2 regions of the Streptomyces sp. NPDC058751 genome follow, and region 2 is predicted to be linked to the other one. Evidence: riboswitches for the same ligand, from Rfam matches in the RefSeq annotation. Region 2 holds a riboswitch; the other holds the start of a gene.
The links. A riboswitch is a leader RNA that binds a small molecule or an ion and turns the genes downstream of it on or off. The one in region 2 is predicted to bind glycine.
Positions count from the first base shown of each region.

Region 1: another riboswitch for glycine. It lies ahead of gcvT (glycine cleavage system aminomethyltransferase GcvT); the one in region 2 lies ahead of gcvP (aminomethyl-transferring glycine dehydrogenase).

Region 1 covers NZ_JBHYPZ010000003.1:303,462-315,324, reverse strand. Annotated here, with positions in the region: gene ACFW6B_RS05150 (nitrate/nitrite transporter) at 308-1,612, shown strand; gene ACFW6B_RS05145 (L-serine ammonia-lyase) at 1,690-3,057, opposite strand; gene glyA (serine hydroxymethyltransferase) at 3,222-4,481, opposite strand; gene gcvH (glycine cleavage system protein GcvH) at 4,494-4,871, opposite strand; gene gcvT (glycine cleavage system aminomethyltransferase GcvT) at 5,086-6,204, opposite strand; glycine riboswitch at 6,350-6,447, opposite strand; gene ACFW6B_RS05125 (AAA family ATPase) at 6,617-7,291, shown strand; gene ACFW6B_RS05120 (enhanced serine sensitivity protein SseB C-terminal domain-containing protein) at 7,448-8,221, shown strand; gene ACFW6B_RS05115 (enhanced serine sensitivity protein SseB C-terminal domain-containing protein) at 8,453-9,253, shown strand; gene ACFW6B_RS05110 (ABC transporter permease) at 9,732-10,730, shown strand; gene ACFW6B_RS05105 (ABC transporter substrate-binding protein) at 10,765-11,863, shown strand, end outside.
Region 2 covers NZ_JBHYPZ010000008.1:208,936-220,798, forward strand. Annotated here, with positions in the region: gene gcvP (aminomethyl-transferring glycine dehydrogenase) at 3-2,888, opposite strand; glycine riboswitch at 3,067-3,162, opposite strand; gene ACFW6B_RS10920 (PRC-barrel domain-containing protein) at 3,275-3,643, shown strand; gene ACFW6B_RS10925 (DNA polymerase IV) at 3,668-5,377, opposite strand; gene ACFW6B_RS10930 (MerR family transcriptional regulator) at 5,447-6,121, opposite strand; gene ACFW6B_RS10935 (bifunctional nuclease family protein) at 6,336-6,809, opposite strand; gene ACFW6B_RS10940 (MerR family transcriptional regulator) at 6,896-7,651, opposite strand; gene ACFW6B_RS10945 (FHA domain-containing protein) at 7,694-8,650, opposite strand; gene ACFW6B_RS10950 (DUF881 domain-containing protein) at 8,712-9,557, opposite strand; gene ACFW6B_RS10955 (small basic family protein) at 9,563-9,895, opposite strand; gene ACFW6B_RS10960 (DUF881 domain-containing protein) at 9,892-10,797, opposite strand; gene ACFW6B_RS10965 (sugar phosphate nucleotidyltransferase) at 10,896-11,863, opposite strand, start outside.

The DNA of each region.
Region 1 (11,863 bases), on a different contig from region 2:
CGTTACCCGTTCGTCCGGCGCCCGGTCGCGCCGGTGACCGGCCAAATCGTAAGGCCCCGGTCCGGCCCCCTCCGCGCCCGCACGTGTGGGCGGCACGCCCGCGCCGGCCCGGACGGGCTGTGCGGGCCGGGCCGGTCGGCCGCGCCGTGATGCCCCATCGGCCGGGCTCCCGGGGCCGGGTGGCCCACGCCGTGGACCCCCCGTCTCACGGATTCTGGCTCCGGGCGGCGACCGCGCGAACGGGCCGTCGTCCCGCGGGACCGGAGGACGACCGGACCCGGCCGGAGTGAGCGAAGGAGCGGGCGGAATGCTGCAGTCGTCGAGGAACCAGGAACCGGAGCCGGGTCCGGAACGGGAACGGACCCGCGGGCAGGACCCGGCGCAGGCGTCCGCGGCCGCCGTGCCCGGCAAGGCGTGGCTGATGCTGGCGATCGCCACGCTCGGGTTCGCCGTCAACTTCTGGGCGTGGGCGCTGCTCAGCCCGCTGGGCACGCGCTTCAAGGACTCCCTGGACCTGTCCTCCTTCCAGCAGTCGCTCCTGGTGGCGGTGCCGGTCGTGGTCGGCTCGCTGGGCCGCATCCCGGTCGGGGCCCTCACCGACCGGTTCGGCGGCAGGGTGATGTTCCCGCTGGTCTCGGCGGCCACGATCGTCCCGGTGCTCTACCTCGGACTCGCCGGGCACTCCTCGCTGACCGCCCTGCTGGTCGGCGGCTTCTTCCTCGGCATCGGAGGCACCGCCTTCGCCGTCGGGGTGCCGCTCGTCAGCGCCTGGTTCCCGCCCGAGCGCAGGGGCCTGGCGATCGGGGTCTTCGGCGCGGGCATGGGCGGAACCGCCGTCAGCGCCCTGACCACGGTGAAGCTGGTCGACGCGCACGGACTGGCCGCCCCGTTCCTGATCACCGCCGGGGTGCTGGCCGTGTACGCGGTGACCGCGGCGCTCCTGCTGCGCGACGCCCCGGGGCGCACCGTGCCTGCGGAGCCGCTCGCCCGCCGGCTGGCGGCGACCGTCCGACTGGGCATCACCTGGCAGTCCTCGGCCCTGTACGCGGTGGCGTTCGGCGGCTACGTGGCCTTCTCCGTCTACCTGCCGACCTACCTCAAGACCGGCTACGGCCTGGCCCAGGCCGACGCCGCGGACCGGATGGCCGGATTCGTGCTGCTGGCCGTGGCGATGCGGCCGGTCGGCGGCTGGCTGTCGGACCGCATGGGCCCGGTCCGGGTCCTGACCGGATCGCTGAGCGTGCTGGTCGTCGGCGCGGCCGTGCAGTCGCTGACCCCCTCGCTGGCCCCGGTCGGCACCGTCGCCTTCCTCTCCATGGGCGCCGCCCTCGGCGCGGGCAGCGGAGCGGTCTTCGCCCTGGTGGCGCTGCTGGCCCCGGCCAGCCAGGTCGGTTCCGTCACCGGCATCGTCGGCGCGGCGGGCGGCCTGGGCGGATTCCTCCCGCCGCTGATCATGGGCATGCTCTACGGGGCGTACGGCGACTACGGGGCCGGTCTGGTCCTGCTGGGACTCGTCGCCGCGGCCGCACTGGCCTTCACCGGGACCGGAGTCCGTCAGGCGGTGTCCCGGCGGACCCTGGCGGCCGCCGGGGCCCCGGCGCGGACACGCTGAGGTCCGACCGACGCGGAAAAGGGCCGGCCCGTCGACCGACGGGCCGGCCCTTCGGCGTGCCGGGCGGACGTGCCCGCTCAGCACTCGATGATGTTGACCGCCAGCCCGCCCCGGGCCGTCTCCTTGTACTTGACGCTCATGTCGGCGCCGGTCTCCTTCATGGTCTTGATGACCTTGTCGAGGGAGACCAGGTGCGAGCCGTCGCCGCGCATGGCCATCCGGGCGGCCGTGACGGCCTTCACCGCGGCCATGCCGTTGCGCTCGATGCAGGGGATCTGGACCAGGCCGCCGACCGGGTCGCAGGTCAGGCCGAGGTTGTGCTCCATGCCGATCTCGGCGGCGTTCTCGACCTGCTCGGGGCTGCCGCCCAGCACCTCGGCGAGCGCGCCGGCCGCCATGGAGCAGGCCGAGCCGACCTCGCCCTGGCAGCCGACCTCGGCGCCCGAGATGGAGGCGTTCTCCTTGAAGAGCATGCCGATCGCCCCGGCCGCGAGCAGGAACCGCACGACGCCGTCCTCGTCGGCGCCCGGCACGAAGTTGACGTAGTAGTGCAGCACCGCCGGGATGATGCCCGCCGCGCCGTTGGTGGGGGCGGTGACCACCCGGCCGCCCGCCGCGTTCTCCTCGTTGACCGCCATCGCGTAGAGGGTGATCCACTCCATCGCGTGGGCCAGCGGGTCGCCCTCGGCACGCAGCTGGCGGGCCGAGAGGGGGGCGCGGCGGCGGACCTTGAGGCCGCCGGGCAGGATGCCCTCGCGGGTCATGCCGCGCGAGACGCAGGCCTGCATCACGCGCCAGATCCCGAGGAGCCCCTCGCGGATCTCCTCCTCGGTGCGCCAGGCCCGCTCGTTCTCCAGCATCAGGGCGGAGATCGACAGACCGGTCTCCTTCGTGAGCCGCAGCAGCTCGTCACCCGTGCGGAACGGGTACTTCAGGACCGTGTCGTCGAGCTTGATGCGGTCCTCGCCCACCGCGTCCTCGTCGACCACGAAGCCGCCGCCGACCGAGTAGTACGTCTTCTCCAGGACGAGGGCGCCCGAGGCGTCGTACGCGAAGATCGTCATGCCGTTGGCGTGGTACGGCAGGGCCTTGCGGCGGTGCAGGACCAGGTCGTCGTCGAAGGAGAAGGCGATCTCGTGCTCGCCGAGCAGCCGGATCCGGCCCGAGGCCTTGATCTGCTCGACCCGCTCGTCGGCGCCCTCCACGTCCACCGTCCGGGGCGAGGAGCCCTCCAGGCCGAGCAGCACCGCCTTGGGGGTGCCGTGGCCGTGGCCGGTCGCGCCCAGGGAGCCGTACAGCTCGGCGCGTATCGAGGTGACCGGGGCCAGCAGGCCCTCGTTGCGCAGCCGCCGGGCGAACATGCGCGCGGCGCGCATCGGGCCCACCGTGTGGGAGCTGGACGGGCCGATGCCGATCGAGAACAGGTCGAAGACCGAGATGGCCACGGGAACTCCTTGCTGGTTTCGCCGGACGCCGTTGTCCGGCCGAGGTGGTGCGTGACTGCATGGAACGGGGCACCGCGCTCTGCTTCCAGTGTGCGCGGTGCCCCGGATGTCCGTACGAATAGAGACCGTACGGGTGAAAAGGAAATGAAGGAAATCCTACGGAACTACTTCAGGCCGGGGTACAACGGGTGCTTGTCGGCCAGAGCGGACACACGGGCCTTCAGGGACTCCGTGTCGTAGGACGGCTTCAGCGTCTCGGCGATGATGTCCGCGACCTCGGCGAAGTCCTCGGCGCCGAAGCCGCGGGTGGCGAGGGCGGGCGTGCCGATGCGCAGGCCGGAGGTGACCATCGGCGGGCGCGGGTCGTTCGGGATGGCGTTGCGGTTGACCGTGATGCCGACCTCGTGGAGGCGGTCCTCGGCCTGCTGCCCGTCCAGCTCGGAGTCGCGCAGGTCGACCAGGACCAGGTGCACGTCCGTGCCCCCGGACAGGACGTCCACGCCGACGGCCTTCACGTCGTCCTGGACCAGACGCTCGGCCAGGATGCGCGCGCCGTCCAGCGTGCGCTGCTGGCGCTCCTTGAAGTCGTCCGAGGCGGCGACCTTGAAGGAGACGGCCTTGGCGGCGATCACGTGCTCCAGGGGGCCGCCCTGGAAGCCCGGGAAGACCGAGGAGTTCAGCTTCTTCGCGAACTCCTTCTTCGCCAGGATGATGCCGCCGCGGGGACCGCCGAGGGTCTTGTGCGTGGTGGAGGTGACCACGTCCGCGAACGGGACCGGGTTCGGGTGCAGACCCGCCGCGACCAGACCCGCGAAGTGGGCCATGTCGACCCACAGGAAGGCCCCGGCCTCGTCCGCGATCCGGCGGAACTCGGCGAAGTCGAGCTGCCGCGGGTACGCCGACCAGCCCGCGATGATCACCTTCGGGCGGTGCTCCTTGGCGAGCCGCTCGACCTCGGCCATGTCGACCAGGCCGGCCTCGTCCACGTGGTACGCGACCACGTCGAACTGCTTGCCCGAGAAGTTCAGGCGCATGCCGTGGGTCAGGTGGCCGCCGTGGGCCAGGTCCAGGCCGAGGATGGTGTCGCCGGGCTGGGCGAGCGCGAACAGCGCGGCCTGGTTGGCGGAGGCGCCCGAGTGGGGCTGCACGTTGGCGTACTCGGCGCCGAACAGGTCCTTGACCCGGTCGATGGCGATCTGCTCGGCCACGTCGACGTGCTCGCAGCCGCCGTAGTAGCGGCGGCCCGGGTAGCCCTCGGCGTACTTGTTGGTCAGGACCGAGCCCTGGGCCTCCATGACCGCGACCGGAGCGAAGTTCTCCGAGGCGATCATCTCCAGGGTCGACTGCTGGCGGTGCAGCTCGGCGTCGACGGCGGCCGCGACGTCCGGGTCGAGCTCGTGGAGGGGGGTGTTCATGAGCGACATGTAGGTGACTCCTCAGCCGGCCGTGAAGGCGGTGTACTCGTCGGCGGACATCAGGTCCTCGGGCTCGTCCGTGACGCGCACCTTGAACAGCCAGCCGCCCTCGAACGGGGCGGAGTTGACCAGGGCCGGGTCGTCGACGACGTCCTGGTTGGCCTCGACGACCTCGCCGTCGACCGGGGAGTACAGGTCGCTGACCGACTTGGTCGACTCCAGTTCGCCGCAGGCCTCGCCCGCGGTCACCGTGTCACCGACGGCCGGGAGCTGGGCGTAGACGACGTCGCCGAGCGCGTTGGCCGCGAACTCGGTGATGCCGACCGTCCGGACGCCGCCCTCGGCGTCGGACAGCCACTCGTGCTCCTTGCTGTAACGCAGCTGCTGGGGGTTGCTCATGACCTGAATTCTCCTGTACGCGGTGGAGTGCTGTTGCACGGGGCTGTACGGCCTTGATTACGCGGGGGAATCAGCCGGTTGCTGCGTGCTACGGTTGTGTCGTTTCCCGGGCTGGTTTCAACCCGGCTGGCGCTGATCGCGTCAGACTCGATGGCTTGCCTGGTCATCGAGCAGCGTGAGTCAGGAATCCCTTGCCTTCGTGGTCAGGGAGGATTCAATTCTGGCGCTTGTAGAAGGGGAGCGAGACGACCTGGTGCGGCTCGCTTTTCCCTCGGATGTCCACGCCCACCCCGGCGGTGCCCGGCGCGGCGTGCGCGGCGTCGACGTACGCCATGGCGATCGGCCTGCCCAGCGTGGGGGAGGGGGCGCCGGAGGTGACCTCGCCGATCACCTCGCCGCCGGCGACGACCGAGAACCCGGCGCGCGGCACGCGGCGCCCCTCGGCGATCAGGCCGACGAGGACCCGCGGCGGGTTCTGCTCGGCACGCGAGGCGGCCTCCTGGAGCGCCGCGCGCCCCACGAAGTCGCCGTCCTTCTCGAACTTCACGACCCGGCCGAGACCGGCGTCGAAGGGGGTCAGCGAGGTGGTCAGCTCGTGCCCGTACAGCGGCATGCCAGCCTCCAGGCGCAGCGTGTCGCGGCAGGACAGACCGCAGGGGACGAGACCGGCCGGGGCGCCCGCGTCGGTGAGCGCCTGCCACACCTTCTCGGCGTCGGCGGGGGCGACGAACAGCTCGAAGCCGTCCTCGCCGGTGTAGCCGGTGCGGGCGATCAGGGCCGGGACACCGGCCACCGTGCCCGGCAGGCCCGCGTAGTACTTCAGGCCGTCGAGGTCGGCGTCGGTGACCGTCTTGAGGATGCCGGGGGACTCGGGGCCCTGCACGGCGATCAGCGCGTACGCGTCACGGTCGTCGCGCACCTCGGCGTCGAAACCGGCGGCGCGCCCGGTCAGGGCGTCCAGCACCACCTGGGCGTTGGAGGCGTTGGCGACGACCATGTACTCGTGCTCGGCGAGCCGGTAGACGATCAGGTCGTCCAGGATGCCGCCGTCCTCCTGGCAGATCATGGTGTAGCGGGCGCGGCCGGTGCCGACGGTGGCGATGTTGCCGACCAGCGCGTGGTTCAGGAGGGCCGCGGCCTGCGGTCCGGTGACGGTGATCTCGCCCATGTGGGAGAGGTCGAAGAGACCGGCCTTCGTACGGACGGCGACGTGCTCGTCGCGCTCCGAGCCGTAGCGCAGGGGCATGTCCCAGCCCGCGAAGTCGGTCATGGTCGCGCCGAGCGAACGATGCAGGGCATCGAGCGCGGTGCGACGGGGTGCGTTGCTGCTCATCGGTCTGGCTCCCAGGGCATGACGGCGAGGTCGTTCCTCCCCATCTGTCATCGGAACCTGAGAGGTTCATCAAGACCCCGCGAAACGGTGGTCGTGACTTGCACCTTGGGTGGAGCCGGCGGAGCGGCCCGCTTTTCAGATGTGCCTCGCCCGCGCGGTAACGGTGCCTGAGAGATTCAAGGGAGGGACTTGCTCCTTCGGCGCCCGGGTAACACCTACCCAGGACTCTCCCGCGCGGATTCAAGCGGCCGGTATGCAGTTGGCGCGGCCATCATCGCACGGGCCGCCGGATCACGGCAGCCCGCCATCTGTGACCGGGCTGTGGCAGTCCGCGCACGAAATGGGGAAGCGCAGGGCATTACCTTCTCTTTACACTCGACGGGGATGGGACTCCACATCCAAGGGGAGGACGATCACGGTGAACAGGACTTCGGCGTACGCGACGACCTCGGGTCTCGCACTTCCCGGGCAGCCCGGCGCACCCGCGCGGGCCGCCCGCGCGGCGCGTCCCGCGGCCGTCGTGCGGGATCTCCGTGACCGTGCCGGACGCAGCCCGCGCGGCCTGCGCTTCGGGCCGCACGACGTGGTCGTCGTCAGCGGACTGCCCGGCAGCGGCAAGTCGACGCTGATGCGGCGGGCCGTGCGGGGCACGCGCGTCGACTCGCAGGACACCCGCGACCGCTGGGACGGCCGGGCGGCCGGGCTGGTGCCGTACGCGCTCTACCGCCCCCTCGTCCGCCTCGCGCACTACGCCGGCCTGCGCCGCGTCCTGCGCGAGGGCGGCGGACTCGTCGTGCACGACTGCGGTACGCAGGCCTGGGTGCGCCGCTGGCTCGCCCGCGAGGCCCGGCGCCGTGGCGGTGCGCTGCACCTGCTGCTGCTCGACGTCACGCCCGCCACCGCGCTGGACGGCCAGCGCGAGCGCGGCCGGGGCGTCTCGCGCTACGCCTTCGCCCGCCACCGCGGCGCGATCGCCCGGCTGCTGCGCTCCGCCGAGCGGGGGAACCTGCCCCGGGGGTGCGGCTCCGCGGTACTGATCGACCGAGAGGCGGCGGACGTGCTGCGAAGCATCGATTTCGGCCACTGACGGACCGCGCGGACCCACCGGGCCCGTCCGGCGGACCACGACGCGGACGCGGGTCCGCGGGAGGACGCGGGTCCGCGGGCCGTCCCCGGCCCCGATCCGCCGCGCAGGCCCTAACCTTTCCAGCCGGAACAATGGTTCGAAGCGGACGGTAGACAGATGGACTTCCCGGCACAGGCGCACCCCCATCCGCACGGCGGTTGGCCCGGCAACGAGCTGGAGGAGGTGTTGTCCTCCTCCCTCGGCGTGCCGGGGCCCTCGGCGGCCGCCCGCATCGTCGAGGTGCTCGGGCGCAGCTTCGTGTGGGTGCCGCTGCCCAACGGCGGCGGCCCGCAGACCGGTCCGCTCGACCTGCCCACCATGGACATCGGCGGCCAGGTCCACGTCCCCGTCTTCAGCTCCGAGGAGCAGTTCCGCCAGGTCGTCGGCGGCCACATGTCGTACACGATCGCGCCCGCCGTGGAGTTCGCCCGCGGTCTTCCCCCGCAGGTCGGCATCGTGGTGAACCCGGACGGCGTGGTCGGCGTGCCGCTGCCGCCGCCGGCCGTCGCCGAGCTGTGCCGGGCCGGGCGGACCGAGCTGGACGGGGCGGCGACCGGGGGCCGCGTGCGGCTCTTCGAGCCCGACTGGCAGGACGACCCGGTGGACTTCCTCGCCGCGGCCTCGGCGGAGTTCGCCGCGACCGGCGTCGTCCTGAGCGCCCGCCGCTGTCTGGCCAGCATCGAGGGCGACGCACCGGTCATGTTCGTCGGCGTCGAGCTCTCGGCGTGGGAGGGCGACGTCCGGGCCCTGCCCCTGGACGCCCTGGGCCGCGCCCTGGGCCGTGTCCCGGTGAACGTCCCGGTGAACCTGGTCCTCCTCGACGTGGCGCAGGATCCGGTCGCCGACTGGATGCGGGACCGGGTGCGGCCCTTCTACCAGCACGGCCACTGAAAGGCGCCCGCGGCGGGGGCGCCCGGCCGGGCCGCGCACCCCCGCCGCGGGGGTTCCGGGTCGCCCCGCGCGGGGGTTCCCGGCTCTCGACTGCTTCACCCGGCGGAGCACGATCGCCGCATAAGCTGGTTTCATGGCCTGGTCGAGGTGTTGACCCATGTCGGTAAACCGGGGTACCTCGGGCACAAGGGATGAGTTCGTCGTGAATTGTTCGCGAAGGGGCGGTTGAGGGTGAGCGCGTCGGGCACGGCCGCGGCCGGGCAGGTCGAGCACATGCTGCGCCAGGTGACTCCCGGGCGTTACGACGCCTACGAGGCGCTCCTTCGCGCGCTCGCGACACCGTCTTCCGGCCAGGTGTGGATGCTGCTCTGGCACGGCCAGGCGGGCTCTCCGGACGCCCAGTACGGGAACATGGAGGTGGACGGCTTCGGGTACGCGCCCTGCGTCACCTCCGCCCAGGAGCTCTCGGCCAGCGGCTGGAACCGCAGTTACGAGGTCGTGGACGGGCTGGACGTCGCCCGCACCCTGTACCCCGACCACTTCGGCCTCTGGCTCAATCCGCACGCTCCGAACGGCGGCCTCGGTATCCCGTGGCTGGATCTGCGCCGTATCGCCACGGGTCTGGAGCGGCAGCCCGCCGGCCCGCTGAGCCTGTCCGAACCGGGCATCGAGATCCCGCAGTTCTACGCCCTGCTCACGCAGAACGCCCATCGCACCCCGGCCGTACGGTCGTTGCGCCGCGCCTGGGTCCAACCCACTCTCGGGGCGCCGTATCTGGCCATCGGTCTCGACGTGTACGACACCTCGCCGCCCGCCGTCGACTCGGTCCGGGCGATGATGCAGCAGTCCGTCGGCGCGGTTCCGGACGGGCTGCCGGTCTCCACCGTCGCGATGTCGGACGAGTTCGACCCGGTGGCGATGTGGCTGCGTGCGAACGCACGCCCGTTCTACGACCGCGAGGCCCACGCGGCTCCCTCGCAGGCGCCGACGGCGGGCGGTTACGGCTATCCGCCGGCCCGCGGCGGTTACTGAGAGCGTTCCGGATTCCGGACCCCCTCGCATAACCGTGCGAGAACTGCTGGCATCATGAGACTGCACACAGCCTTCGTGAAGCGTGCATTCCATGCTGCTGACCTGCAGGGAAGCGGATAGATGTGCCTATTGTCCCATTTTGGCGGGGCTCCTGGTCAAAACGGACTCTGTGAGTCTTTTGAGATCAATTGGCAATCGTCCGACTCTCGTTACCCACTGTTCGGATAACGGAATCCCTCAACAAGCATCACGGTTGCGCATAGTTTCTCCATGAGGCCTGGCACCTGATCGTGGCGGCACTGAAGACTCGCCCATCAGACACCGGATCGATCGATCCTGTGAGCGAGTGCAAGTCGAACCATCGACCGGGTCACCGGGCCGCACCATCTGCGGTCGACTTCCCGGCGAGCAAGTGAACCAAGCCGCAGACAGCGGCAGTCGTAGGCCGGTCACCACCGGCGAGAGGGGTCGGGTCACTGTGACCGCACCGATCGAGACCACCGCGGCGGAATCGGAAGCGCAGCCAGAGGCTGTGCTCGCCGGAACCGGCAAGGGGCAGATCGAGGGCCGTTCCCTGGGACAGATCGCCTGGACGCGCTTCAAGCGCGACAAGGTGGCGGTTGCCGGCGGTGTCATCGTCGTACTGCTCGTCCTGATGGCGATCCTCGCCCGGCCTCTCCAGTCGATGCTGGGGCTGGACCCGAACGCCTTCAACCAGGACCTGATCGACCCGAACACCTCGCTGCCCAAGGGCGACCTGGGCGGCATGAGCGCCGACCACCCGCTCGGCGTGGACCCGAAGTTCGGACGCGACATCGCCACCCGAATCCTGGAGGGCTCCTGGGTGTCGCTGGTGGTCGCCTTCGGTGCCACCATCCTGTCGAACGTCATCGGCGCGATCCTCGGTGTCGTCGCGGGTTACTACGGCGGACGGGTCGACTCGATCATCAGCCGGCTGATGGACACGTTCCTCGCCTTCCCGCTCCTGCTGTTCGCGATCTCCATCTCCGCCAGCCTGCAGGGCGGCGCGTTCGGTCTCAACGGACTGCCGCTGCACCTCGCGGTGCTCATCTTCGTGATCGGCTTCTTCAACTGGCCCTACCTGGGCCGGATCGTCCGAGGCCAGACCATGGCCCTGCGTGAGCGCGAGTTCGTGGACGCCTCCCGCGGCATGGGAGCCAAGGCGCCGTACATCCTGTTCCGGGAGCTCATGCCCAACCTGGTCGGCCCGATCATCGTCTACTCGACGCTGCTCATCCCGACCAACATCCTCTTCGAGGCGTCCCTGAGCTTCCTCGGCGTGGGCATCCAGCCGCCGCAGGCGTCCTGGGGCGGCATGCTCCGCGAGGCGGTCACCTACTACCAGGTCGATCCCGCGTACATGGTCGTCCCGGGCCTTGCCATCTTCCTGACCGTCCTGGCGTTCAACCTGCTCGGCGACGGTCTCCGCGACGCTCTCGACCCGCGCAGTCGCTGACGACTGCCACCGAGAGATCGAAAAGTTTCCAACAATGGAGGAGAAAGCCCCCATCATGCGAAGGTCAGCGCTGGCCGCGATCGCGGCCATCGGTTCCGCCAGCCTGTTCCTCACGGGCTGCAGCAAGGCCGATGACAACAAGAACGACAACGGCACGCAGTCGGCTGGCGCCGATGCCGCGACCAAGGGCGTCGTGAACGCGTCGGACAAGAAGGGCGGGACGCTCACCTACGAGCTGTCCGACGTCCCGGACTCGTTCGACCCGGGCAACACGTACTACGCGTACATGTACAACCTGAGCCGTCTGTGGGCCCGCCCGCTGATGACCTTCCAGCCCGGTCCGGGCGACAAGGGCAACACCCTCGTCCCCGACCTCGCCGAGGGCAAGGGTGTCCCGAGCGAGGGCGGCAAGGTCTGGACGTACAAGCTGCGCGCCGGCCTGACCTACGAGGACGGCACGCCGATCACCTCGAAGGACGTCAAGTACGCCGTCGAGCGCTCCAACTTCGCGCGTGACGTGCTCTCCCTCGGCCCGAACTACTTCCAGCAGTTCATGGTCGGCGGCGACAAGTACAAGGGTCCCTACAAGGACAAGAGCGGCAAGGGCCTCTCCTCCATCGAGACCCCGGACGACACCACCATCGTCTTCCACCTGAAGCAGGCCTTCCAGGAGTTCGACTACCTGGTCGCCTCGCCGCAGACGGCCCCGGTGCCGCAGGCGAAGGACACCGGCGTCGACTACGTCAAGAAGATCGTGTCCTCGGGCTCGTACAAGTTCGAGAGCTACGCCGAGGGCAAGGAAGCCGTCCTCGTCCGCAACGACAAGTGGAACGCGAAGACGGACCCGCTGCGCAAGCAGCTGCCGGACCGGATCGTCGTCAAGCTGAAGGTCAACCCGGAGACGATCGACAAGGACGTCCTCGCGGGCAAGGCGATCGACCTCGCCGGTACGGGTGTCCAGGCCGCGACCCAGGCGCAGGTGCTCACCGACGCCTCGAAGAAGGCCAACACGGACAACACCTACGGTGGCCGTCTCGTCTACATGGCGATCAACACCACCGTGGCGCCGTTCGACAAGGTCGAGTGCCGCAAGGCCGTGCAGTTCGCGATCGACAAGGTCTCGGTGCAGACCG
Region 2 (11,863 bases):
GATCAGTCCTCGTAGGCGTCCAGCGGCGGGCAGGAGCACACGAGGTTCCGGTCGCCGTACGCCTGGTCGATGCGGCGCACCGGCGGCCAGTACTTGTCGGCGGCCGAGACACCGGCCGGGAAGACGGCCACATCGCGGCTGTACGGGTGCTCCCAGGCACCGCCGAGCGCGGCGGCCGTGTGCGGCGCCCCGCGCAGCGGGTTGTCGTCCACCGGCCACTCGCCGTCGGCGACCTTCTCGATCTCCGCCCGGATCGCGATCATCGCGTCGCAGAACCGGTCGAGCTCGCCCAGGTCCTCGGACTCGGTGGGCTCGATCATCAGCGTGCCGGCCACCGGGAACGACATCGTCGGCGCGTGGAAGCCGTAGTCGATCAGACGCTTGGCGATGTCGTCGACGCTCACGCCGGTCGCCTTGGTGAGCGGGCGCAGGTCGATGATGCACTCGTGCGCGACCAGGCCGGCGGGGCCGGTGTACAGCACCGGGTAGTGCGGCTCAAGGCGCTTGGCGATGTAGTTGGCGGAGAGCACGGCCACCTGCGTGGCGCGCTTGAGGCCCTCGCCGCCCATCAGCCGGACGTACGACCAGGAGATGGGCAGGATGCCCGCGGAGCCCCAGGGAGCGGCCGAGATCGGGCCGACACCGGTCGCGGGACCGGCCTCGGGCTGGAGCGGGTGGTTCGGCAGGTACGGCGCCAGGTGCGCGCGCACGGCGACCGGGCCGACGCCGGGGCCGCCGCCGCCGTGCGGGATGCAGAAGGTCTTGTGCAGGTTCAGGTGCGAGACGTCGCCGCCGAAGTGACCCGGCTTGGCGAGGCCCACCAGCGCGTTGAGGTTGGCGCCGTCGACGTAGACCTGGCCGCCGGCCTCGTGCACCTGGGCGCAGATGTCGGCGACGTGCTCCTCGAACACACCGTGCGTCGAGGGGTACGTGATCATCAGCACCGACAGCTCGTCGCGGTACTGCTCGATCTTGGCGCGCAGGTCCACGACGTCGATCTCGCCGTCGTCCGCCGTCTTCACGACGACGACCTTCATGCCGGCCATCACGGCGCTGGCGGCGTTGGTGCCGTGCGCGGAGGACGGGATGAGGCAGACGGTGCGCTGGTCGTCGCCGTTGGCGCGGTGGTAGCCGCGGACCGCCAGCAGACCGGCCAGCTCGCCCTGCGAACCGGCGTTGGGCTGGAGCGACACCTTGTCGTAGCCGGTGACCTCGGCGAGCTGGTCCTCCAGCTCGTGGATGAGCTTCAGATAGCCCCGCGCCTGGTCGGCGGGCGCGAAGGGGTGCATCTGGCCGAACTCGGGCCAGGTGACCGGCTCCATCTCCGTGGTCGCGTTGAGCTTCATGGTGCAGGAGCCCAGCGGGATCATGCCGCGGTCGAGCGCGTAGTCGCGGTCGGAGAGCTTGCGCAGGTAGCGCAGCATCGCGGTCTCGGAGCGGTGCTCGTGGAACACGGGGTGCGTGAGGTACGCGTCGGTGCGCAGCAGCGCGGCCGGCAGGGTGTCCTCGGCACTCGCGTCCAGCGCCTCGACGTCACCCTCGACACCGAACGCGGTCCACACGGCGGCGAGCTGCTCGCGCGTGGTCGTCTCGTCGCAGGAGATCGACACGTGGTCGGCGTCGACGGGGTGGAGGTTGACACCGTGGTCGCGGGCGGCGGCCACGATCTCGGCGGCACGGCCGGGCACCCGCACGGTGAGCGTGTCGAAGTACGCGCCGTGCACGACCTCGACGCCGCCGGCGGTGAGTCCGCCGGCCAGGACCGTGGCGTAGCGGTGGGTACGCCGGGCGATGATCCGCAGGCCGTCGGGACCGTGGTAGACGGCGTACATGCCGGCCATGACGGCGAGCAGCACCTGGGCGGTGCAGATGTTGCTGGTCGCCTTCTCCCGGCGGATGTGCTGCTCACGCGTCTGCAGGGCGAGGCGGTACGCCTTGTGCCCGTCGGCGTCCACGGACACGCCGACCAGTCGGCCGGGGAGGCTGCGCGCGAACTTCTCGCGGACCGCCATGTAACCGGCGTGCGGACCGCCGAAGCCCATCGGCACGCCGAAGCGCTGCGTCGTACCGACCGCGATGTCCGCGCCGAGCTCGCCGGGCGAGGTCAGCAGGGTCAGGGCGAGCAGGTCGGCGGCGACGGTGACGACCGCGCCCAGCTCGTGCGCCTGCTCGACGATCGGCTTGATGTCGCGTACGGCACCGGAGGCGCCCGGGTACTGGATCAGCACGCCGTTGATCTCGCGCCCGGCGAGGTCGGCCGGGATGCCCTCGGAGAGGTCGGCGACGACGATCTCGACGCCGGTCGGCTCGGCACGCGTCTCTATGACGGCGATGGTCTGCGGCAGCGCGTCCGCGTCGACCAGGAAGAGGCCCTTCTTGTTCTTGCCCATGCGGCGGGACAGCGCCATGGCCTCGGCGGCGGCGGTGCCCTCGTCGAGGAGGGAGGCTCCGGAGGTCGGCAGCCCGGACAGCTCGGCGACGACGGTCTGGAAGTTCAGCAGCGCCTCGAGACGACCCTGCGAGATCTCCGGCTGGTACGGCGTGTACGCGGTGTACCAGGACGGGTTCTCCATGACGTTGCGCAGGATCACCGGCGGCGTGAAGGTCCCGTAGTAGCCGAGGCCGATCATCGAGCCGAGCACCTGGTTGCGGTCCGCGAGGGAGCGGAGCTCGGCCAGTACCTCGGCCTCGGTGCGCGCGGCCGGCAGCTTCAGGGCCTCGACGTTCTTGATCACGTCCGGCACCGCGGCGGCCGTCAGCTCGTCGAGCGAGGCGTATCCGACCTGCGCGAGCATCTTGGCCCGTGCTTCGGAGTCGGGTCCGATGTGGCGCTGCTCGAAGGGGATTCCCTGTTCGAGCTCGGAGAGCGGAATGCGAGGGGCGGTCATGGCGGAGGCCTCCTGGTCTGACGCGACCTTCGAGGGGCACCCCGGCACGGGTACCCCGACGGCCTCCCCCTCTGTCATCTCAACCTGAGAGCTTCACCGGATGGTCGATCGGACGATCCGGTTTTCACCGTCGGTGAGAGCGGAGGCCATCGACACCCGCCCTGCTTTCCAGAGTGACCTCGTCCGTGCGGTACGTGAGCCTGAGAGATTCCGGGGAGGATTTGCTCCTTCGGCGCCCCCGGTGAAATCCGGAGGACTCTCCCGCACGGGATCAGCAGCCGTTTGCCAGCGTACCAGCGGCGACTGGAGGTGAGCTCGAGTGGCCGCCTTCACAGATGTGCTCTTTTGTAGTACTTACGGATGAGTTTGCGACCACTGGAGGGACCGTGCAGACCGACATCGATCCGCGCAACCTGATCGGCCGCAAGGCGTTCGACAGCAACGGCACCAAGATCGGCACGATCGACGAGGTCTACCTCGACGACGCGACCGGGGTCCCCGAGTGGGCGGCCATACGCACGGGCCTGTTCAGCAGGGACGCCTTCGTGCCCCTGGAGCCCAGCGAGATCGTCGAGGGGACCCTGCGCATCCCCTTCGACCGGGCCCTGATCAAGGATGCCCCGGACTTCGGTGTCGGGCGCCACCTCTCCCCCGAACAGGAACTCCAGCTCTACCACCACTACGGCCTCGACGTCGCGTCCCCTCCCCCGCCGGACCGTGACTTCGGCCGCCTCGCGGGCTCGGAGGATCCCTGACCCGCAGAACCGTCCCGCCCCGCCCTACGAACCAGGGCCCAGCGCCCCCGCACCCGAGACGGAGGGCCCGGAACCCCGCGTCCCGGCCTCCGGAACCGGCTGCCGGGGGCTCCGGGTCCCGTCCGCCGGGCCGGGCGGCCGCGGACCACGCGTCCCCGCTTCCCGAGCCGACACCGCCGGACTCCGCGCGCCTGATTCCGGGGCGGGCGTCCCGGGCTCCGGCGCAGGCCGCCAGAGGGCCGGGACGGACGCCCCTGGCTCCAGAACGGGTGTCCCGGGTTCCGGGACGGGCGGCCCGGGGTTCGGAGCGGACAATCCGGGTTCCTGCGCCCCCGCCCCCGATGCCCCGGGACCGGCCGGCGGCCCGCCGCCGTCCTCGGGTCCTCGCTCCACCAGAGGCAGCGGGTCGGCCGGTTCGAGCCGCGGATCGTCCGTCCGGAAGGTCCGCACCCGGCCCGGCCCGGAGTAGGGCGTCTCGAACCGCACCGTGACCCGCCCCAGCCCGCTCCCCTGCACCCAGCCGTGCCCGAACTCGGCATGGCGCACGTCGTGCCCGGAGGGCCACCGCCGCTCCGCCCGCGTCTCCCCCTCGGCGACGGCGGCCACCTCCGACGGCTCGTCCTCGACGTGCTCCTCGGCCACCGCCTCCCCCGCGGCAGCGGCCTGTGCCTGCGCGAACAGGTCCTCCTGCGTGTAGTCGGCGAGCCCGGAGACGCCGACCCCCAACAGCCGGACGCCACCGGTCGTGTCCACGCCCTCCAGCAACCGGGCGGCGGCCTCCCGGACGACGCCGGGGTCGTCCGTGGGTCCCCGCAGCGTCTCGGACCGGGTCAGCGTCGAGAAGTCGTACCGGCGGACCTTCAGCACTATGGTCCGCCCCGACAGCCCGGCCCCGCGCAGCCGCCGCACACACCGGTCCGCCAGCCGCTGCACCTCAAGACCCACCCGGACCCGGTCGTGGATGTCCACGTCGTACGTGTCCTCGACCGACACCGACTTGGTCTCCCGCTCGGCCACCACGGGCCGCTCGTCGTGGGCCAGCGCCATCGCGAACAGCGCGTGCCCGTGCGCCTTCCCCAGCAGCCGTACGAGCTCGTCCTCGCCCGCCTCGGCGAGCTCCTCCACGGTGGTGATGCCGGCCCTGCGCAGATGGTCACCGGTGGCCGGCCCCACGCCCGGCAGGGTCCGCACCGGCATCGGCCCCAGCAGCGCGCGCTCGGTGCCCGGGTCGATCAGGACGAGACCGTCGGGCTTGGCCTGCTCCGAGGCGATCTTCGCCAGCATCTTGGAGGCGGCCAGCCCCACCGATCCCGTGAGCCCCGTGAGGGCCCGGATGTCCGCGCGCAGTCTGGTACCGGCCAGCCGCGCCGACGTCTCGTCCCACGCCGCCCCGCCCGCCTCCAGGTCCACGAACGCCTCGTCCAGGCTCAGCGGCTCCACCAGCGGCGACAGAGCCCGCAGCAGCCCCATCACCTGCTCGCTGACCGCTCGGTACAGCCCGAAGCGCGGCACGAGATAGGCGGCGTTCGGCGCGCGCCTGCGGGCCTGGGCCATGGGCATCGCGGAGTTCACCCCGAAGACGCGCGCCTCGTACGAGGCGGTGGCGACGACTCCACGGGGCCCCAGGCCGCCCACGACGACGGCCTTCCCGCGCAGACTCGGCTTGGACGCCTGCTCCGCCGAGGCGAAGAAGGCGTCCATGTCGAGATGCAGGATCGTGGGCGCGGTTCTCACATCTCCGATGCTGCCCTACGCCACTGACAGTGCCCCGGCGCGTCGGGGCACCGCGTCATCGCACGCCGCTCACACCGCACGGTTGCGCCTGCGCGCCAGTTCGTCGGCGGGATTGTGCGCGAGGAGCGTTTCGCCGGTGTCCACGCGCTCTCCGTGCAGCTGGGACAAGGCGCCCTCGACGTCCCGCCACACCACGCCCACGGCGATGCCGAAGACGCCCTGGCCGCCCTGCAGCAGCGCGTGGACCTCGTCCGGCGAGGTGCACTCGTAGACGGTCGCGCCGTCGCTCATGAGCGTCATGCGCTCCAGGTCCTGGAAACCGCGCTCCCTGAGGTGCTGGACCGTGGTGCGGATGTTCTGCAGCGACACCCCGGTGTCGAGGAACCGCTTGACGATCTTCAGGACCACTACGTCCCGGAAGCTGTAGAGGCGCTGCGTCCCCGAACCGTAGGCGGGACGCACGCTGGGCTCGACCAGTCCGGTCCGCGCCCAGTAGTCGAGCTGCCGGTAGGTGATGCCCGCGGCGGCACACGCCGTGGGCCCCCGGTAACCGACCTCCTCGGGAGCCGTCTCTCCCCCGTCGGGCACTGCTGCCGACCGCAGCGGAACGTGATCGGCCGCGCTGCCGTGATGGGGACGCCCCCTGCTCGAGCCGAGCCGAGAGCTTGGGGGAGGGTACGGGCCGCTCCCTCCCGGACCGTGTCCGGGAGCACCCCCAGCCGTACCGTCGCCGCTGCTTCTCACGCCGACCTCCGTCCTTGACCTGCCTTCTCGACGGTAGGCAGTCACCAGGGGCGCGTCAACGATCGCCACACTCGGCACGCCGAGTGATAATCACCCTAAGAGTGGTTTCCCGTGCCCTACCGCGGGGAAAGGCTAGCCGAATGCTCTCGGCGCGGGCCGCGGCACACCACACTCGCCGCGGGCAAATGCCCCCGGAGAGGCCCACCCGGCCGGCTCACTGACTGTTGGTGCCGAAGTCCTCGGGCGAGATCTGGTCGAGGAACTCGCGGAACTTCTCCACCTCGTCCTCCTGCTCGTCCGGGATCGCGATCCCGGCGTCGTCGAGCACCCCGTCGCTGCCGTAGATGGGCGTTCCGGTGCGCAGCGCGAGCGCTATGGCGTCGGACGGCCTGGCACTGACCTCGACCCCGCTGGCGAAGACGAGCTCGGCGTAGAAGACGCCCTCGCGCAGGTCGGTGATGCGCACTTCGGTGAGCTCCTGGCCGACAGCCTCCAGCACGTCCTTGAACAGGTCGTGGGTCAGCGGTCGGGCGGGAGCCATGCCCTGCTGGGCGAAGGCGATCGCCGTCGCCTCCCCCGGTCCGATCCAGATGGGGAGGTAACGGTCGCCTCCCACTTCACGCAGAAGCACGATCGGTTGGTTGGAGGGCATTTCGACCCGGACACCTACGACATCGAGCTCGTTCACACAGCAACCCTAGGCCGTGCCCGGGACGTTTGGGTAGTCGGGCACAGAACGGGTGGCCGATCCACGACCTGCGCCGGTGGCGCCGATCAGCGCAGACGCACACCCAGCGCGGTCTGCACGAGCGCCGCGTGCAGCTTCACCGTGAGGCCCGCGAGCTCCTTCGTACGGGCTTCGGCGTGCGCCCGTGTCTGTGGATTGCGGTGACGCCGCAGAGGGGCGACCACCTGGTCCACCAGTCCCGCGTCGCGCTCCGCCGCCGCCTTCATCGCCCGCAGATGGCGCGGTTCGATCCCGAAGCGGCCCAGCTCGACGACGAGCGCGGCAACGGTCACCGCCTCCGCGTCGTAGACACCGTCGGGCAAGGGCCCGATCAGTCCGTACGACTCCCACTCCTGGAGCTGTTGCTCACCGATCTCGGCGGCGGCCAGCAGCTCCTCGCGGCCCACCCGGGCCACCGTGGGCCCCTCGGGCTCGCCGTAGAGCTCTCCGAGGGGTTCCTGCCCGCCCGTGTCGCGCTGGCGGGCCATGGAGGGCAGACGCACCTGTTCACCGCGCGCCATGGCGTCCAGATGCTCACGGATCACCTTCAGCGGGAGGTAGTGGTCCCGCTGCATCCTCAGGACGTGGCCGAGGCGCTCGACATCGTCCGCGCTGAACTTGCGATACCCCGACGGGGTCCGCCGGGGCTCGACGAGTCCCTCCGACTCCAGAAACCTGATCTTGGAGATGGTGACTTCGGGGAACTCGTCGCGCAGCAGACTCAGCACCGCGCCGATGCTCATCAGCCCACTGTCCGCGGCGGCGGTACCACTGCCGGCACCGCCGCTCGGTGTTTGAAGCATGGACAATCCCTCGGTGTCCCCCCGGACGGAGTTGGGGGAGGGTCAGATGCCCCGCTGGCTCGCGTAGAACACCAGCCGGTACTTACCGATCTGCACCTCGTCACCGTTCGACAGAGGGACCTGGTCGATCCGTTCCCGGTTGACGTACGTGCCGTTCAGGCTGCCGACGTCGGCGACCGTGAACGTACCGTCCTCGACGCGACGGAACTCCACGTGCCGGCGCGACACCGTCACGTCGTCGAGGAAGATGTCGCTCTGCGGGTGACGCCCGGCCGTGGTCAGCTCACCGTCCAGCAGGAAGCGGCTGCCCGAATTGGGGCCCCGGCGCACCACCAGGAGCGCGGAACCGACCGGCAGCGCGTCGACGGCCGCCTGCGCCTCCGGGGAGAGCATCGGCGACGGCGTCTGACCCGTCACCTCGGCGTCGTAGGCCTCGATGCCGGAGATGGAGATCGTGGACGTCGTCTCCGACGGACGCTCCGGTACACCCCGCAGCGGCGCACCGCAGTTGGAACAGAACCGGCTGTTCTCCGCGTTGCGGTTCCCGCACCTCGTACACACCTGGGCCGACATGGACGGATCCTCCTGCCGCGGCTGCCCACCAGGGGCATGGGACGCATACGGATCGGAGGCGAACCCTCCACCCGCGCTTGAGGCTGACGGTTCTCCGAAACCTATGCGGCCGGGCTGGCCAGGGTCAACAGACGACGCGCCCTGACCACCGGGACCTGCGACCTGGTCCCGGAACAGCGGGCGGTCGCCGCCCTGGGCCTCCGCGTCCCCTTGACGCGGTGCACGATGACGGGCAGCCGCGCTGTCGCCGCTGTCCTCTCGCGTGCTCTTGCCGAACAACTTCGCAAACAACTTCACGGGCGATTCCCCTTGACCGAAACAGACCCGCCCGTGGGGCAGGACGAACCCTGATTGAACACACCGGTCGACCCGGACATCCTCACAACGTCCGTATCCACCAGACAGTTTCCACCACGCACCACCCATTCGGTGCGCCGACCCCCCGCAACCTGCTGTCCTCCCCCGACGGCCGCCGTCCGACCGCCGTTCACCGGGAGGACGACCGAGCGTAGTCAGGCCGCTCCGCCGGTCGCAAGGCATCTACGACGATCTTCGTCGAACGGTCCACCGTGACGGTGGCCTGCTCCTTCTCCAGTGTCTGCACCACGCCTCCCGGAATGTTCAGCGCCGGCTCCAGGTCCTGCGGCTTGCCGATGACCTTGAAACGATAAGGCTGGGTGATCTTGTTCCCGTCGACCTTCACTCCGCTTCCGGAGTCGGACAGATACGTACTGGCGACCACGCGCACGCCGTTCACCTGGATCGCCTCGGCACCGGCGGCGCGCAGCTCCTGGACGGCGTCGAGCAGCATGTCCGCCTTGACCGTCCCCTTCGTGTCGTCGATCGTCAACGTGATGCCGGGCCCCTGAGCGGCCACGGTGCCCGCCAGAATGCCGAGTTGCCTCTCCCTCTCGACCGTCTGCTTGCGGGCCTCCTCGGCCTGGTCCGAGCTGTTCTCGAGCTCGGTGCGCTGGTCCTCGAGACCCTGCTTCTCGTCCTCAAGACGCTGAGTGCGGCTGTCGAGTTCATCGAGAATGCGCACGAGATCTTCCTGACGCGCCCCGCGCAGCGCGCTGTCGCCGTCGCTGTTGGACGCGACCTGGACGGCCAGGCCGAACCCGAGGCCGAACAGCAGCAGGGCGACGATGAGTTGGGCACGCGACACCCGCGGCGGCCACAGCCCGTCGACCAGTCTCTGACGGCCGGACAGCGGCGGCACGCCACTCTCCTCGGCCACCTGCGGCTCGGGCTCCTCCACGGCCGTGGGGACCTCTTCCGGCAGCTCTCTGCGCAGCGGGCTCTCGGGGGCCTCGGCGTCGTTCTCGTTGCTCATCGGCCTCACGCCCGGAACACGTGCCGACGGATGGCCGCGGCGTTGGAGAAGATCCGGATGCCGAGGACGACCACGACACCCGTGGACAGCTGGGCGCCCACGCCCAACTTGTCACCCAGGAAAACGATCAGCGCGGCGACGACCACGTTCGACAGGAACGAGACCACGAAGACCTTGTCGTCGAAGATGCCGTCGAGCATCGCGCGCAGACCGCCGAACACGGCGTCGAGTGCCGCCACGACGGCGATCGGAAGGTAAGGCTCGACGACCGCCGGAACCTCGGGCCGGACCAACAGTCCAGCCACGACTCCCACGACGAGGCCCAGTACGGCGATCACGGTGTGCCCTTCTCTGTGCTCGGCTCTGCTGTACGTACGATCACACTCGGTGCGGCGGACAACCGGACGTCCTCCTCGACGGAGACGGCGGTCCTGATGCCGTAGTTCTCCTGCAGGGCATGCAGATACAGCCCGTCGGCGCTGTTCTGGAACCTGGTGCTGAGCCTTTGGCCGTCCCCCACCGCGAGCACCGTGTACGGCGGCACCAGCGGTTTGTTGTCGACCAGTATCGCGTCACCCGCGGCCCTGATGGCCGACAGGGCGGTCAGCCGCTGTCCATTGATGGAGATGGCCTCGGCCCCCGACTCCCACAGGCCGTTGACCACGCGCTGCATGTCACGGTCCCGCACCCGTCCGGTGTCGGAGAATCCCGAGGTCTCCCGCGGATTGGTGCCGTCGCCGCCCGCGCTCGCGTCCTTGGCGTCGTCGACGACCAGCTTCACACCCGGTCCGTGCACGTCGGTGGCACCGGACAGGACGCTCACGAGGTCGGCCTGCTCGTCGCCGTCCTTCTTCAGCGCCGCGCGCTGGCGTGCGCTCACGTCGGCGCGCAGGGTGTCGACGCCGCTCTCCAGCTTGTCCGCAGCCCTCGTCTCGCGCTCGATGCGGTCGATGAGCTCCTGGCGCTCCTTGGCCACGACGGGCGCCGCGATCCGGGCGTTCGCCGCCCCCACCGTGACCACGAGCGCGGCGAGCACCAGACCCGCGGCGAGACCCAGCTTGGACCGGAGCGTCTTCGGCAGACCACCGGCACCCTCGGCCTGCCTGCGGGCCGCCGCTTCGGCGTACCCCTCATCAAGGCTGTGGTCCATGACGTTGTTGAGCAGCGACATGGAGGCGTCCGGGCGCGAGGGGCGCGGAGCGCTGCTCCGAACGGGGGGCTGCTGCGGCATGCCGCACATCGTCGCACGTCGCGGGTACTACCACCGAATGGCCCCACCAACGTGCCGGACAGGCCCCCTTGGGGGCACTTGTCCGACACGTACGGGTGAAGAGTGTTTCAGCGGCCGGCGCTGTCCACGACGGCCGCCCACTCGTCGAGCAGTGCCTCGGCGGAGGCGTCGTCCGGCCCTTCCGCCCACAGATGGGTGACGGCCTCGGCGGGATCCGGCAGCACCATCACCCAGCGCCCGTCCGCCTCCACGACCCGGACGCCGTCCGTCGTGTCCACGAAGCGGTCTCCCGCCTCCTCCACGACCCGGCGCATCACCAGCCCCTTCACCGCCCACGGAGTCGCGAGATCCCGCTTGAGCACGTGTGCCCGCGGAATCCGGGCGTCGATCTGGCTGAGCGTGAGCTGTGTCCGCGCCACCAGACCGATGAGCCGTACGAAGGCTGCCGCGCCGTCGAAGACACCGCTGAACTCGGGAATGATGAAGCCGCCGCGCGCGTCGCCGCCGAAGATCGTCGACTCCTCACGGCCGACCCTGGTCAGGTCGTCCGGCGACGTGGCCGTCCACTCCACCTGCGTGCCGTGGTACGCCGCCACCTGTTCGGCGATCCGTGTGGTCGTCACCGGCAGCGCCACCCGCCCGCTGCGCCGCTCCGCGGCCACCAGGTCGAGCATCACGAGCAGGGCCCGGTCGTCCTCGACGATCCGCCCCTTCTCGTCGACGAGCGAGAGCCGCTCGCCCACCGGGTCGAAGCGCACGCCGAACGCGGCCCGCGCGGAGGCGACGATCTCGCCCAGCCGCACCAGACCGGCCCGCCGGGTCTCCGCCGTCTCGGTGGGCCTGGACTCGTCGAGGCCGGGATTGATGGTCAGGGAGTCCACACCGAGCTTGCCCAGCAGACTGGGCAGCACCAGTCCGGCACTGCCGTTGGAGGCGTCGACGACCACCTTCAGCCCGGAGTCCGCGATCCCGGTGGTGTCGACGTTGCGCAGCAGCGATCCCGTGTACGAGTCGAAGACACTGGCGGGGAAGTGCAGGTCCCCGATCTCACCGGGGAAGGCGCGCCGGTACTCCT